4 regions of the Paenibacillus sp. Cedars genome follow, and region 1 is predicted to be linked to each of the others. Evidence: riboswitches for the same ligand, from Rfam matches in the RefSeq annotation. Region 1 holds a riboswitch; each other region holds the start of a gene.
What was found. A riboswitch is a leader RNA that binds a small molecule or an ion and turns the genes downstream of it on or off. The one in region 1 is predicted to bind cyclic di-AMP.
Positions count from the first base shown of each region.

Region 2: linked by a shared signal. The riboswitch ahead of B9D94_RS11245 (C40 family peptidase) and the one ahead of B9D94_RS28000 (C40 family peptidase) in region 1 are both predicted to bind cyclic di-AMP.
Region 3: linked by a shared signal. The riboswitch ahead of B9D94_RS26460 (hypothetical protein) and the one ahead of B9D94_RS28000 (C40 family peptidase) in region 1 are both predicted to bind cyclic di-AMP.
Region 4: linked by a shared signal. The riboswitch ahead of ehuB (ectoine/hydroxyectoine ABC transporter substrate-binding protein EhuB) and the one ahead of B9D94_RS28000 (C40 family peptidase) in region 1 are both predicted to bind cyclic di-AMP.

Region 1 covers NZ_CP020866.1:5,805,191-5,809,245, reverse strand. The annotation lists gene B9D94_RS28000 (C40 family peptidase) at 331-804, opposite strand; cyclic di-AMP (ydaO/yuaA leader) riboswitch at 809-947, opposite strand; gene B9D94_RS27995 (hypothetical protein) at 1,294-2,121, opposite strand; gene B9D94_RS27990 (M1 family metallopeptidase) at 2,133-4,055, opposite strand, start outside.
Region 2 covers NZ_CP020866.1:2,046,038-2,050,092, forward strand. The annotation lists gene B9D94_RS11240 (hypothetical protein) at 271-798, opposite strand; cyclic di-AMP (ydaO/yuaA leader) riboswitch at 1,062-1,195, shown strand; gene B9D94_RS11245 (C40 family peptidase) at 1,199-1,675, shown strand; gene B9D94_RS11250 (stalk domain-containing protein) at 1,782-3,056, opposite strand; gene B9D94_RS11255 (2Fe-2S iron-sulfur cluster-binding protein) at 3,274-3,660, shown strand; gene B9D94_RS11260 (AraC family transcriptional regulator) at 3,935-4,055, opposite strand, start outside.
Region 3 covers NZ_CP020866.1:5,440,478-5,444,532, reverse strand. The annotation lists gene B9D94_RS26465 (proline dehydrogenase family protein) at 1-715, shown strand, start outside; gene B9D94_RS26460 (hypothetical protein) at 739-1,203, opposite strand; cyclic di-AMP (ydaO/yuaA leader) riboswitch at 1,329-1,500, opposite strand; cyclic di-AMP (ydaO/yuaA leader) riboswitch at 2,052-2,220, shown strand; gene B9D94_RS26455 (hypothetical protein) at 2,349-2,759, shown strand; gene B9D94_RS31985 (potassium-transporting ATPase subunit F) at 2,909-2,986, shown strand; gene kdpA (potassium-transporting ATPase subunit KdpA) at 3,017-4,055, shown strand, end outside.
Region 4 covers NZ_CP020866.1:283,675-287,729, reverse strand. The annotation lists gene ehuA (ectoine/hydroxyectoine ABC transporter ATP-binding protein EhuA) at 1-200, opposite strand, end outside; gene ehuD (ectoine/hydroxyectoine ABC transporter permease subunit EhuD) at 213-875, opposite strand; gene ehuC (ectoine/hydroxyectoine ABC transporter permease subunit EhuC) at 879-1,532, opposite strand; gene ehuB (ectoine/hydroxyectoine ABC transporter substrate-binding protein EhuB) at 1,534-2,352, opposite strand; cyclic di-AMP (ydaO/yuaA leader) riboswitch at 2,738-2,882, opposite strand; gene B9D94_RS02800 (exosporium glycoprotein BclB-related protein) at 3,380-4,055, shown strand, end outside.

The DNA.
Region 1 (4,055 bases):
GGCAATTATTTCTTGATGATTTTCGCTATTATTCAATAGCATCAGCTGTCGAAGTGTCAGGTATAATCAATTATTTTCCAATATGCGTTTAATGAAGGCCGGGAAGGGTATATAAAAGGTAAGGATCTTTATGAAGGGCTGCCAATAATGCTGATGAAGTTGTTTCTGAATTAATAAATTTATATTTTTTTTGAAAAGAGGGAACTTTTTCGTTGTCCCAAACGTTATAGAGGTATACACAGTGAACAAAAGAAAAAAGCCGCTGGGTGAGATCGGCACAATCTCAAAACTCCAGGGCTCTCTTATAAGGATAAATCAATAAAGTTCCAATTAGTTGTAGTTTACAGCTACAGACTTGTACGTGCTTTGACTCATCACTCGCTTAGCGCCCACATAGCGCTGTGCGTAATAGCTTTGGCTTAGCGGACTGACAATGACACCGCGAGAAGATGAGGAATGAGCGAACTTTCCACCCCCAACATAAATACCCACATGAGATACACCTTTACCGGATGTGTTAAAGAACACGAGATCGCCAGCTTTCAAATTGCTCTTGGATACTGCCGTACCTACCTTGTATTGAGCGGTAGATGTTCGTGGCAGGCTGAGACCAAGCTTCTTGTAAACATAGGTGGTGAAGCCGGAGCAGTCAAAACCATTTGTTGTGGTTCCACCTGTTTTATAAGATACACCAATGGCTGGTTTGATTGCGGTATTTAATTTGGAATCGGCGAAAGCGCTTCCGGTCCCTAATGTGAGCGCGAGGGCCAGGCCGAGAGAAACGGCCGTTAACTTCTTTTTCAAAACGAAATGCTCCTTCCAATGCCTGCGAGGTTAGCTTAAGGGTTCGGTTGAAGGTCCCCTATGATCCCTCTCTTGCGAGATCAATTCACCCAAAACGGATCCCCCGCTTCCCAATCGATATGGGAATTCGGCTCCTTAAAATGTTGATGAACCCATTCATTGACGTCTGACGTTCCAACATGATTAACGAAATAACATAGTTCCAGCAAAAGTTACAGTAAAGATGACAAAGTTGTTACTAACATATTCGTTATTTTAGCAGAGTATTAACATTTTGGCAAACGAGGAAAGTGTATATTTAAACAAAAAAACCTGTCCCAGTCATGCTGGAACGGGTTTTTTTGTAATTTCGCGCTCTGAAATTTGTAATATGGAGGATAAATGAAATCCTATTTTCTGTAAAAATGGCAGGGATTAAGATCCATGTCGCTTCCGGTTACAGTTTATTCGCGAGCCTGTCGATCATACTATTGTAACGAAATGTAACTTCTAGGAGTGCTGTGAGGATGATGATTTCCACAGATGATACTGGGAGGAAATTACCCAAATTTGGAAAAGTCCATTTAGAAAATAGGAGGCCTGCTGAATAATTAAACCGATCAGTCCTGCCCAGATGAGTGAGGCAGAGCTAAGGAGCAGAAGTATAACAACGGCGGCACCGCCCACGGTTATGGACAGGAGGACTGCCGTGCCCAGATTGTTGAAGAGAGTTAGAATAGAGCTGATCATACCGGAATCACCGATACGGCCAAACTGCATATAGAGCAGGGATATCCGAATCAGATAGGCATACAGGAACCAGCCTGCCGCATAGGGCAGCGCGTGGAGCAGCAGAGCGGGCTCCTGGATGCCGTTGAGCAGGATCGGGAGAATTTTGGGCACAATCCAGTAGCCGGGAGCAAAGGTGAGGATCAACTCGATCAGATAGAATATCGTCACGGGTTTCCACAGCTTCTGCATCCCCGTGAAGAAGAACAAGCCGCGTTCACCCTGGGCTTCCTGGTGGAGGTTATAGAAGATGCCTGCCCGTATGAGCGGGGTGAGCACCATCCGGATGAGCAGCAATCCAGCCAGAAGCCATCCGTAGGTATGGACCGTATTGCTTAACGTCAGGCTCATCTCTCCCTCGTAGAAGAACAATAGCCGGCTCAGTTCGTTAGGTGCAGAGTCTGGATACCGCATCAGAAGGGGAACGACGGCTGATTTTACAAGTCGGTACAGGCAATATCCCCACAGCAAACGGTATAAGAAGAGCAGAATAGAGACGTATAATTGGTCTTTAACACTGGTCCACCCTTGACCTGCATAAGTTTTCATGTGCTCCCCCCTCACCATGACAGGCTGCCGAACAGCGTCTCCACGAGTTTGGTAATGCTGAGATTCCAGCGTGTCACCACTTTCGGATCCATTCCTGCCTTCATATAATTATTGATGTGTTTGTTCTCAAGAACCATGGAGTATTTCGGGTCAACCATCGCCCAGGATAGCGGCGAGGTGTAGTCCAGAGTGTAAGTGACTTTACCGTCCTTGCCACTCCAGGTTCGCTCCACGGTCTTGCCGTCCTCGAACGCAAATATGATCGGGACATCGGTTACATCTCCGTCTTTGCTTGTAATCTTGACCGTAGATTCATACTCTGGATTGTCCTGCGTCCCTTTATTTTTGGTTTTGATCAGATCGATTGCGACGTCCGCCATTTGGTTTCCATATACATACTGGTCAAAATAAGACTGCCAGGAGGTTTTGCTTACTTGTTCAACAACCTTCTGGAAGTCGGACGTGGTGGGGTGCTTGAAACGGTATTTCTGGGCATAGGTGTTCAGAATCTTCTCCATCATCCGCGGACCGACCTGCCGTTCTATGCCTTGCAGTACAAGTTTCCCTCTCGTGTAAACGTTCAGTGCATAGTTTTCGTGGGAGCTGTATTTCCAGGAATCCATTTTCAGCGGTGCAGGTGAGGTAATCGACGCTCCTTGAGCTGCGGTGTTGGAGGTAATACCGTATTCCTTCTCCATCACTCTCTCTTCAGCATAGGTCGCAAAGGCCTCGTCCAGCCAGGCTTCCTCAAACTCGTTATTCGCAATAATCCCGTAAAAATATTGATGGGCGATCTCATGGATGACGGTTCGTTCCAGCTCGTACCCCGGTGAATCATTTCTGGCACCGAAGGCAGTTACCAGCGTCGGATACTCCATGCCGCCGGCACCGTTGCCCGATTCAGGCGGCACCACGATGGACAACGTGGAGTATGGATAGGATCCATACCATTTACCAAACGAAGCAAGTGCGGATTTGGCAGCATCGAAGTATCGGTCCTTTAAGTCTTTATGCACAGGATCGAGATACAGCTTGATGCGGACACCCGGTACACCTGGCGCAGAGAAGGCTTCTTCTGCCGTGACAAAGTTCGGTGATGCTGACCAGGCAAAATCATGGACATCGTCCGCATAGAATTGATAAACCTTCTCGCCATTCGTCTTCTGTGCGGGCTTCGTCGGGAATCCGGTAGCGGCAACAATATAATTTTCGGGAACCCGGATTCGAACGCTGTAGATGCCGAAGTTGGAATAGAACTCGGAGTTGCCGTGATATTGATGGAGGTTCCATCCCTCATCCGTTCTTCCACGAAGACCTGCCGGCTCATAGACTGAAATTTTAGGGAACCATTGGCCAGCCATAATAAAATTCTCGGTGGTGCCCATGCGCGCAAATATTTTGGGAAGCTCGACTTCAAACTCCATATGGATGGTGATGCTTTCCCCACTTTTTATGGGTTTTGGCAATCTTAGTTTGACAAGGCTGTGATCCTTGATATTGCCGTCATCCGGTTGAACGAATTGAAGGCGATGCGTCAAGGCCAGGCCTTCGGTTGTTTTCACGCTGGTAATGGTCATGGAGCCGTATCCGTCATCAGGCATAGGATCGGAACGCAATCTGCCGCCCGATTCCTTCATGAACGTTGTTTCGTTGGATGAAAATGCATTGGGATACAAATGAAAGTACAGCTCGTTTACGCTTTTTTTGCCTGGATGGGTCCAAGTGAGTGTCTGTTTGCCCTTAAGCTTGTTCTCTTCAGGCTCGTACCGAACATCCATGTGATATTCCACTAAACGGTCGCTCAGCGCCGGAGCGGGAACATCAGGCTGCACCTTAGGCGGCGAGAGAGGGGACTTCTCCACGGCGGAGACCGAGGGCTTGCCCGCATTTGGGGCAAGGGCGGACGCTGAGGACCCTGGATTCAGAAATATCGG
Region 2 (4,055 bases), 2.7 Mb from region 1:
AGAAGGGCGGCTTTCATTATGTATCAGGGAAGCGGGAAACGGGGCGATCTTTTTTTTGCTATTGGGGAGTCCGTCACATGTAATGAGTGATAAGTGTGAACCGTAAACCGCCATCCGTTTGTGCATAGGATTCGACTTTTTGGTTTTCTTATGGTTTGTTTGTATCCGACAAACAAGCGGTTGCCCGCACTTTCCCGCCCGCCGGCGGTAACCGCCGGCTCCAAACCCGCACGTGAGGAATACCTGTAGGCTTGGAGCCGGCGGCTGCCGTTACCCCATATACTTCGATGCGTCAAACGATATCATGGCGTTATGATTGGCATGTTCTATCAGTGACGAGAGTTTGGTTACCTCGCGTTCCTTCTTGCGCGCTGCCGCCTGATAAGCTTCAGGATCATATAGAGCGACGTTGAACAGCGTCGTGGCGTTGTCTCCGCTTCCCCGGCTGCTTTGACGCTCAAGCTTCTTGCGAGAGCCGAGGTGTGCAAGCTGTCCGATATCACCGCGAATGTGTTTCGCCAGCTCGATTGCTTCCATGATCGTTATGTCGGAACCATTCCAGGAGATCGTCTGCGTTGTGTTGGAGAGGGCCATCAGCAAATCCAGTTTTCTGAAATCCGCCGCCGCCGCTTCAATCTCTTCCGTAATGACATCTACACTCCGCGCGGGATACTCAGCCGTTTCTCCTTTTTCAATGATCGTACTGCTGTTATTCAGTCGCTCCGACGCCAGCTGGCTCATAAGACGATGAATTGCTGCCCGTACGGCTAAAGCTTCAGCCATTGTGATTTGACTCATTCGTAATGGATCACCTCTATGATTTCTTTTCTGATATAGTTAAACGCAGGATCCTGTAAAAAGTTGCTAAACGTTTTAAGAAAATGGAGTAAGAGGAATACGCTAGAGTTACATAATTGTCATGACTATGTGAGATTGTTAACAGAAATCAAGCTGCGAAATTCGATTATTCCGACAGCGGGTAACATAAAACGATAGATTCTTAGGATATTATTGACAGCATCCTTGCTTGTATACTATATTAAGAGAAGTTACAAAATGTTAATGAATTTTTGCCGAATTTCGTTTGTGAAAACGGGGGAACCGTCTTGGGTGAATTATTCTTGTACTAAAGAGAGTATAGGGAACCTTCAACCGAACCCTTAGCTAACTCCGTAGGCATCGAAGGAGAGAACATATTTTGAAGAAATTTGTCATCACATTGCTTGGGTCTGCAATTATTTTTTCTTCAGGTGCCGTAACAGCATTTGCTGATCAACAACCGAACTTTCAGCATCAAGTGAAACAATTGGTAGGAACCCCATATAAATGGGGCGGAACGACCACCAGTGGATTTGATTGCTCCGGATTTATACTGTACATGTTTAGAAATTTTGATATAGATCTTCCACGCACATCCCAAAGCCAGGCTAAAGCCGGGGTTTATGTGGATCGCGAAGACCTGCGGGTTGGAGATCTGGTGTTCTTCAATACAAGCGGCAGCGGAATTTCGCATGCAGGAGTTTACATTGGCGAAGGTCAATTTGCGCATGCTTCCAGCAGCAAGGGTGTAAGAATCAGCAAGCTTAGCGATTCTTATTATGAGCCGCGTTATGTAACGGCGCGTCGTGTACTGAGTCAAGAAAACTATGCGAAACTGGTAGGCAGTCCAAGCTAATTGAGAGACGCAGTTTTTCGGGAAGTATAATACATATTAAGAAAGCCTGACAAAGATCCATCTTTGTCAGGCTTTCTTTTATTGAGGGATGCTAGACCTGATCACTTTATTCCTTTACAACAGAAGCATTCACAGCGCCTTCCATCTGATTATTATAAGTCCGGAATAGTCCCAGACGCCAGAAGGCGGCTCCCTTTAGATCATAGCGCTTGGCGAGACCCAGCTTATCATCTACGGAAGACGGAGTTTCACTGCTTAAGCTGATGCCGAGCAGGAGCTTTTGCTTAGGAACACCCGCTTGGAGTGCAAGCTGAATCGCCTGATCTACAAGACTGTTAGGCTCGGGTACCTGCGATTTGGTGCCGACCGGGTTGTACTGATAAGCCATAATGATGAGATCATCTGCTATGGAGGCAAGAGTCTTGTAATCATAGCCTTTATAGGCACTGTTCAATGGCGGCACGGCCAATGACAGGGAGATGTCCTTCGGTAAAGAAGCCTTCAGCTGTTTGACATAATCGTTAAGCAGCTTCTGCTGCTGCCCTGCATTCAATTTAAAACCGAGCCCTTCAAAATCGAGAACAACTCCGCCGAAGGCGTTGTCCGTAACGGCTGTCGTTATGCCCTCAATCGATTTCTGCCGAAGGGTGCTGTCACTCAGAACCTTGGTCAGTTCACCATTACCATCCAAAGCATAAACCATAAGATGAGGTTTAATGTTCTGATCCGCTGCATCCGCCACAATGGATTGTGGCGTTACATCACCGGCAGATGCAGGCAAGCGGTACTCTTTACCCTCAAGCGTAAATTGACCTTCGCGGTCGATGCGGCTCCACCCGAAAGCGACTGAGTTCATGGAAGGTATTATATCGCGTTCCTGATAGGATTCTAGAGCATAGAAGGCTCTCAAATGCATCTCCCGCTGCGGAGATGTCAGGGAAACCGTACGCGTAGCCTGGTTCCAGCCCACGTCGACACCGAATTGGCTGCTGAACGAGCTGAGCGGAATCAGCACGCGCCCTTCCCGCTGTACCGGTGGTGCCGCGAGCGTAACTTTTTTCCCGTTCACGGTTGCAGTTTTACTGCCCACCTGCAGCAATACCTCCGTTGCTTGCCCCTTCAGGCTGCCGATCGCTTTCACCGTTTGCGTCTTGCTGTTCCAGGTGATCTCAATTCCGAGCGCTTCGCCAACGGTCCGGAATGGAACATAAGTGACACCGTTGTCTATCCTCGGAGCAGCATCAAATTTCAGTGGAACATCATCCAGCATGACCGCAATAGCCGGTGCTGCGGCGGCATTACTGATATTCGTGGCCGCACCCAGCAAGGATAGGGCCAGAACGGTGGCGGCCGCTGTTTTTCCTACATGTTTATGTAACATACTCCGTATTCCTCCAACTCATCATATAATAGTAGATTGGCCTTGCATGGAATGGTAATCTAGCATATGCAATTATAGCAAAATTTTCATAGAGTTCCAATTACATGATGTCATAGAATAGATAAGAGCAGGCATGTTGATTTTTTAAACTTTCAAGTATAATAAATACAGGAATTCATACATAACCTGATGATTACATGCATAGGGGGACAACGGCGTGTTTAAATTCTGGAAGAATAAAAAGGGTAGTGAACGCGGAGATACATCGTTGAGTACGGAAGGAGAACCGATTGAGGCTGTACCGGATCTGATTATCGAGCTTACGGGACGAGAGATTCAGCGTAATGTGGCGCCTGTTCTTGGTATGACCGTGCTGGATCTTGCGGAGCGGAATGACGTGGATTGGAACTCCTTTTGCAAAAGAGGGACTTGCGCGCGCTGCCGCTGCATGGTGGCGGAGGGTATTCAATATTTGTCCGAGCCGAACCTTGCGGAAGAGGGGCGTCTTGATCCGGAAGAGATTGAGGAAGGCTACCGTTTGGGATGTCAGAGCCGTATCGAAGCGGTGGGTCCCATCAAAATCAGGCATGCTCCGTACTTTTGAACGATATTATCTGGCGACTATTTTTTGAGTTGCAGATTAGAATAGCTATTCAATACACTGATCGGAATTTTCAAAGGCTTATTCCAACTTGAACGATAAGGAGGGCAGGCCTTTTTTGCATGCTTTTTTAATCGTGAAAAAATGAAGGGGGTATATCACGCAAGGGAAATCCATAACGTTACCAGAAAAATGCAAAGAACCTAGTCTAGTTGAGCACCGGACTAAGGTTCTTTAAAGACGGCTTCATATAAATAGTCTGCGCATGTAAATCTCTTTATTCCAAGGCCAGCTTGTTCTGTTCCCGGAAGGAACTTGGCGTTTGACCGGTAATTTTCTTGAATAACATCGAGAAGTATTTATCGTTGCCATAGCCTACTTGTGAGGCCACCTCATGC
Region 3 (4,055 bases), 360 kb from region 1:
GCTGGACGAAGCGGCCGAATACCGCGAGGAATATTTGAAGCTTGTGGAGGGAATCGCACAGCGGGGAGTGCAGTCAAATGTGTCATTGAAACCGACGCAGATGGGCATGGCACTGGACCTTGAGAAGGCTTACGAGAATATCAGGTCGGTGGTGAAAAAGGCGAAAGAGTTTCGCAATTTCGTGCGTCTGGATATGGAGGATTCGCCATATACCCAGGCGACAATCGATATGACGCTGCGGCTCCATAAGGAGGGGCTGCCCAATGTGGGCACCGTGATGCAGGCCTACTTGTTCCGCACGGAGGAAGACGTGCGAAGCCTGATGGAGGCGGGGGTCAATCTGCGCCTGGTAAAGGGGGCATATAAAGAGCCCGGAACCATTGCCTTTCAGCAGAAACGCGAAGTGATCGATAACTATAAAAAATTGATCAAAATGCATTTCGATCAGGGAGCGTACACTGCGATTGCCACGCACGATGACAATATCATCGACTGGGTCAAGGTGTTTGCCGAGCAGAGCCGCATAGAGAAAGAGGATTTCGAATTTCAGATGCTGTACGGGCTGCGAATGAACGATCAGGCTGCGCTTGCAGAGGATGGCTATCGCATCCGTTGTTATATGCCCTACGGGACGATGTGGTACCCGTACTTCACCCGGCGGCTGGCGGAGAAACCGGCTAACCTCATGATGGTGCTGAAAAATATGTTCAAGTGAGGGGTGTGAACACCGCCCTTACCTTAAAAGAAATAATAAGCTTGCGAGCAATCCATCAGGAAGGACCGCTCCAGCGGGAGGCTGCCTAGGCGTTCGCGAGTTACATGCTGGTGCAGGTTCGTCTCCAGATCGGCTAACGCCGATACGGCGAGCAGCATCCGAGCGGATCCCCATTGCTGCTGCTGCTGAGCATAGCGTATGGCCTCAGTCACGGGCATGCCCCGCAGCCTTGCAAATACAGATGCCCAGCGGACCAGATCTGCGAATTCTCTCGTGCTCGGCAGGGCATATTCCGCATAACCGGCTGCTTCTCCGCAGCTGATTTTGAACAAGCCGCAGTTCCAGCTTCGATCGCTCCAGGGGATAAAGCGTTCAGCCGAGCCCCAGTCGAAACGGAACATTTCCATATAGCGGATGGGCTCTTCACATATTGTTGGCGCTGTTTGGATGGCTGTTGCCTGTGCTTCGAATTCGATGAGTTTCGTCATGATCTACGCTCCCTTATAAGATGTTATATGCAAGACAAAAAGGCCTGGTGAGCAGAGAAACCCCGCTCTCCAGGCCTTTTTCCGGTTAGCAGCCGATGAAGCGGCCGCTTTAGCTTGGCTGGATCGTGTTCTCTCTCAATACGCCTACGAGGTTAGCTGTCGGATTCGGGCTTGAGAGCGCCCTACCACAATGCCTGGTCAGGCATCGCGGATTCACCCCATTCACCAACAGAAGTCCTATCGGTGATATTGGTTCCCCCGTCTCCCGATCTGTCGGGAGCTCAGCGTATAACGTGTGTTGCGAATAGATGGATGAATCATACGCCGGAGGCAGCCAAAAGTAAATGACCGTATTTGACGCATACATTCCGAAAATCGATGAAATCCGTAAAAGAAAACGTGTACATTTGGTATTGTCATCTATTATCATGGCAAAATCTCAGTATCTCGATGGATTGCGATAAATTCGAGAAAACAAGAGAAATACATAGTATGGAGCAGTATTCGAGAGATAATGAAGATATACTGGTTAGATCTTGTTCCACATTCAGCCACACGTGTTTCTGAGCTCATTTACATCCCGCACGGCCGGACGTATGATACGAACTATGAATTGACGGATGATTCCAAGAGCAGGGCACAGCGGCAGCCGGTCGATAAGATTCATAAGGATACAAGGCAGTGTGAGAGCTGCGGTGCTCCTTTATGAATGAGAACCTCGGCGAAGGCACCATGGGTCTTCCAGAGGCTCAGGGTCAAGCGACTCTCACGGCTTGACTCTGACGGCTGTACAGTTCTGCCAGGCTTGGAATATAAGTCAATAGCTAATTGAATAACATGCTACTCGTTTTCAATTTTCGCTGAGTCCTTGAATGGAAAAGGAACGGGGGAACCAGTCGGGAGATGAACTTGATCTCTCAGGGGTGAATCCCATAGACAAGATAACGGTCTATGGGTAGGGCGACTCTCACGCCCGAATCCGTCAGCTAACCTCGTAAGCGTATCGAGAGAGGCAACGATTGTCGTGGACTTTAGCCACGGTGTATTTCACCGTGGATGAATAAGAAGCCTGCGGGAAGAGTTCTTCTCCTCCCGCAGGCTTCTTTTTGTTGCCTTCTCTTTCTGAAACTTAGGAGGAGAAACACATGGAGAAACCGCAGGATTTCATCTTGGTATCCGCCCCGAATAAGGCCGGGGAGGAATTTATCCGCCAGTTGATGTACAAACACATTTCGTTTGCAGCTATAGCCAACAATCGGGCCGAGCAGGAGAGGATGATGGAACTGGGCTGCAAAGACATTATTCTGATTGATACCAGAGACGAGTCAACCTGGATCATTCCCGAGTTTCCCGTCAGCAAGGTGTTTCTGTTCGAAAGCAGCTTGAATCTGTGCTGCCGCTATTTGCGGATTTGCCGGACATGGACAACAAAGTCGATTTACGTCATTACCCACTCCAGCAATCCGCGGTTGATATATAAGGGACTGGGCGCCGATGTGGTGCTTCATACGAACCATCATCAGGTATCTTTCCTGATTTCGTCCATTGTCAGCTAGTTGCAGATTTAATGCCAAATACGGTTCGTGGAGGATTGGATTATGCAGGATTTTTATATGGTGCTCATATTAGGAGGGACCTACGGACTGTTCATGCTGTTTATGTCCTGGTGTGGACGCGTGGTTTCAGAACCGGAGGCTGATCAGCTGTGATCATATTATTGGTATGTACGCTCTTTATTTTTCTGTATTTGATTTATGCGCTGGTTCACCCTGAAAAATTCTAGGGGAACCGCTGAAGGAGGAAGGCACTCGTCATGGGCATTATACAAATTGCCATCGTTATTCTGGTTCTGCTGCTGCTGGTTAAGCCGCTCGGAACCTATCTATATCAGGTATTTCGCAATGAAGATAACCGAACCGATAAATGGTTCTCCTGGGCAGAGAAGCCGATATTTGCACTGATTGGCTTGAAAGACCGCAAGGGGATGACCTGGAAAGGGTATGCTCTCAGCTTTGTCATTACGAATATCATACTGGTAGCTTCAGGCTACCTGATTCTGCGGCTGCAAAAGGTACTGCCGTTCAACCCGAACGGAATCGATAATATGGAATCAACCTTGTCATTCAATACGATCATCAGCTTTATGACCAATACGAATCTGCAGCATTACAGCGGAGAGTCGGGGCTATCCTATTTTGCGCAGATGGCTGTCATTACGATGATGATGTTTACATCGGCGGCGACCGGGCTGTGCGTGGCCATCGCTTTTATCCGGGCAGTGACCAGTAAGGGGACAACCGTCGGCAACTTCTTCGAGGACTTTGTGAAGGCTCATATCCGGGTATTCATTCCGGCGGCCTTCATCATTGCAATGGTGCTGGTCGCCCTGCAGGTGCCTCAGACCCTGAAGCCTGCGCTCAGCGTGACCACGATGGAAGGAAGCGAGCAGCAAATTGCGGTAGGTCCGGTGGCTGCTCTTGAATCGATCAAGCATCTGGGTACCAACGGCGGCGGATATATGGGGGTCAATTCGTCCCATCCGTTTGAGAATCCGTCCCCTCTAACCAATGTGATTGAGATCCTGTGCATGTGGAGTCTCGGGGCTGCGCTTCCGTATACATTTGGTTTGTTTGCCAAGAGCCGCAAGCAGGGCTGGATTATATTCTCTGTGATGATGACCTTGTTCATCGGCTTCTTGTCTCTGAACTATGCCGCTGAATCAAACGGCAATCCGGCACTGAACCGACTGGGGATTGATGCATCCCAAGGCAGCATGGAAGGTAAGGAAGTCCGGTTCGGGATCGCCCAGTCCTCGCTGTTTACTACAGTGACGACGGCGGCTACGACCGGTT
Region 4 (4,055 bases), 890 kb from region 1:
TTGCCCGAGCCGCTCGGACCAATAACAGCCACCTTTTCTCCAGGCTGCATCTCCAGATCAATGCCTTTAAGCACCTGGAGATTACCAAACGACTTCGTCACGCCCTTGTATCTCACCATCGGCTTCACTTCCGCTGCCGGGCTTGGATCAGGCTGCGGCACCTCGGCTCCGGCAAACGCATCAATTACTACTGCGTTCAATAGACTCCCTCCTTATTTTCCACGCTGCAGATTCATTCGTTTCTCCAGCCTTTGCACCAGCAAAGACGCGATATAACTGATAATTAGAAACAGAATGCCAACCAGCGTATACGGCTCGAATGCACGAAACGACTGGGAAACGATATTCTTGGCTGTCAGCATCATCTCAACAAGCGTAATGGCACACAGAATCGGTGTTTCCTTAAACATGACAATCAAATAATTGCCCAGCACCGGAATAATAGGCGGCACCGCTTGCGGCAGAATAATGCTCCGCCAGGTTTGGGCTTTCGTGTAATTCAGAGCAGTTGCAGCTTCCCACTGCCCCTTGGGGACCCCTTCGATGCCAGAACGATACACTTCGGACAGATACGTGCTGTAATGCAGCCCAAGACCGATCACCCCGGCATAGAAGGCCGGAATGGAGATTCCGGTAAGGAGCGGCAGACTGTAGTACAGGAAGAAGACCTGAACCAGCAGCGGTGTATTGCGGATAAATTCGATAAGACCTTTGGTCATGAGCGACACAGGCTTCCACTGGCTTCGAGCAGCAAAGGCAAGCAGCAGCCCGATTATCAAGGCCACCACAAAAGCGCAGAGCGTCACCCATACCGTCATTTTTAATGCACTCAGCAATTCCGGCAGGATATCAAACACATAATTCCAATCCCACATCCGCTATAGCCTCCCCGCCGTCCATTTACGCTCCAGCAGCCGAACTGCCATCGAGACAAGCGTAGCTATGACAAAATACATAAGAAGCAGCAGCACCAGAATCTCGGTTGTCCAGGAAATATAGTTGTTGCGCAGCACCATGGCCTGATACGTCAGATCCGCCATCGTGATGAAATAGACAAGTGACGTAGATTTGATGAGTTCCACCAGCTGATTTCCGAATGGCGGGAGCATTCGCAGTGAAGCTTGAGGCAATATAACATTCCACATCCTTTGCCATGGCTTCATATTAAGCGCCACCGAAGCTTCCCACTGTCCTTTTGGAACAGCCAGCACCGCGCTTCGGACAATCTCGGAGCCATATGCGCCAAAGTTGAATCCAATCGCAAGGATGGCTGCCAGCATTTTGGGAAGCTCAATGCCGATAAACGGAAGAGCAAAATACAACCAGAACAGCTGCACCAGCAAGGAGGTTCCCCGAAAGATTTCCACATACACGGCTGTAACCGTGCGGACGATCCACAGCTTCGACAGTCTGGATAAACCAGCTGCGAAGGACATGGCAATGGCCAGAACAGCTGAAAAGAAGGCGACCAAAACCGTAATCTCCGCTCCTTTCAGCAGAGTAGGAAGAAAATCGATCCATGAATTCGGCATACTATTCACCGCAAAGCGCAGCGGCTGTCATCTCGCCCGGCAGCTCTTCTTCGGTAAATCCAAACTTCTGCAAGATCTCTAGCAGCTCACCTGACTCCTTCATTTTTTCAAGCTCCGCATTATAAGCCTCCTGGAATTCGGTATCCGCTTGACGGAATGCCGTGGCCCCATAGCCCCGAACGCTTTCACCGTCGATGACCGGCTGTTCGAAATCCGCGACGCGTTCGATGTTGTCATCGCTGGCCGAATCCAGCATCGCCTGCAGGGACGGTCCCGTCATGGTAATCGCCTGCACCCGGTCTGCCTGGAGGGCACTGATGGCCGAGGCCTGATCGGGAACCTGTATGATCCGGTCCGAAGGGATGCCTGACTTCTCCATATAGCCGATTTCAACCGCGCCAGTCATGACGGCCACCTTCGCCTGATCATCCTTGGCAATATCTTCGTAACTTCCGAGTCCACTTGGATTCCCTTGCTTCACGGCAAGAGCTTCCCCTATGCTGTACTCCGGATTAGCAAACAAAACGGCGGAGCAGCGGTCCGGATTGATGAACATGCCTGCAGTGATCAGGTCAAACCGTTCCGCCTGAAGCCCGGCAACCAGGGAGCCGAACTCCGTAAGCTCACCTCTCATCTCCTTAATGCCAAGTCGCTCCAGAATGACACGGGCAATCTCAACGGCTTCGCCTGTAAGCTCCCCGCTGGCCTCTTTGTAGGCATAAGGCTTTTCATTGGCAAAACCTACGGTAATATACCCCTGCTCTTTGGCCCGTTCCAGCGTGCTCCCCTTATCGCCGCAGGCCGCGAGCGATACCACCATAACCAATGACAACAACAGCACAACAACTTTCTTCAACACCTTCCACAACCTTTCGCAATGACTTTGTTGTTCCTAAAAACGGCATGAGTAAATTATCCATGTTAACACATGTGTTAACTCGGATATGTGACATTCAGACACACTTGCACAGTCCGGGGGCTCAGGGGAGAGGTTGCATCCATTTCCCTGTGCCTTGTAAACCCAAACCGTCTGACTGATTCAATTGGCTAAACATTAGCAGGCATTGCCCTCCTCTTTTGCAGAATACAAAAAGACCACCAAACAGGGGATCTAGACATAGCTCCGCCAGCAGGGGGTCAAAAAATAGAGAAAAGGCCCCTATAGAGAATAAAGGGCCTTTGTTATGAACATCCATTATGTATACAAGACCCATCCACTGCTGACGAGGTTAGCTGACGGACTCGGGTAAGATGGTACCCTACACTCGTGAATTCAAGTGACTCGCCCCTGATGAAACTGGTTCCCCCGCTCTCCGGAAATGTATGCCGGAAACTAAGCGTGTGTTCATGATAAAGGGAAGCTCAGTAAAAGTCAAACCCCTGGAGCTGCATTTTCTGGAAAATCGGAGGTGAAATCAGCGCTCTTCCAAGGCTTATTAGTAGCCATAATCTCCACAAATTCATGGCTGTCCCCTGCCTGTCGCCTCCTTGTTCGGAGGTGTGTTTTTCGCTATACAGCAGGCATTGCGCCCATCAGATAACAGATAATTCATGCGGTAGATCATTCATGACATGAATCATGAACGATGCAGAGTAGACAAGCCCTTAACTTGGAAACAGATTTTTTTTTCAACACGATCCATTATAAGCTCTGTTAGCCCCCAATTTCGCTATTCCAAATATCATCACGATCGCTTTTTTTCGCTATTCGTTTATAGACTGATTCCTCAGAGGCTATCGTACATTCTTAAAATAATAGGTATATATCTATCATTTATAAGCTGTTAACCCATGCGGCTAAGAGAGCATTTGCGTAGTATAAAGCAAATCTAAAGGAGGTGCTTGATTTGGATCGTTCTTCTAGAAAGAGAAAATTGTGTGCTCTTAAAAAGATAGAGAAAAAAGTACTGCACGCCAAGAAAAAAAGATGTCCTGATAACGGCAATAGTGGTAAAGGTGGACACAAGCCGATTCGTCGCCACTGTGTCAGAGGTCCCCGCGGACCGGTTGGACCGCAAGGACCTCTTGGACCAGTCGGACCTGTGGGGCCGGTTGGAGCTCTTGGACCCGTTGGACCGGTCGGGCCAGCTGGGCCAATTGGGCCTGCTGGACCTGCTGGATCGTCAACAGGCATTCCGGGTCCAACAGGACCTGCAGGACCCGTTGGACCTGTTGGACCTGTCGGACCTGCCGGTGCTGCTGGAGCTGCTGGAGCGATCGGACCCGTTGGTCCTGCTGGAGCCGTCGGCCCTACTGGGCCAACAGGGGCTACTGGGTTGCCAGGTGGAGGAGCGATCATTCCTTTCGCATCCGGCATACCTCTTGCGCTTACAACCATTGTTGGAGGTTTGGTCGGAACGGTTGGTCTCGTAGGCTTCGGTATTTCGGGTCCAACCGTTACGCTCGCTGGCGGAACGATCGACCTTACGGGTGCGGGAGGTACTGCGCTTGACTTTGCTTTTAATACGCCACGCGCAGGCACCATCACGGCAATTTCCGCAACCTTCAGCAACACCTTGGCAC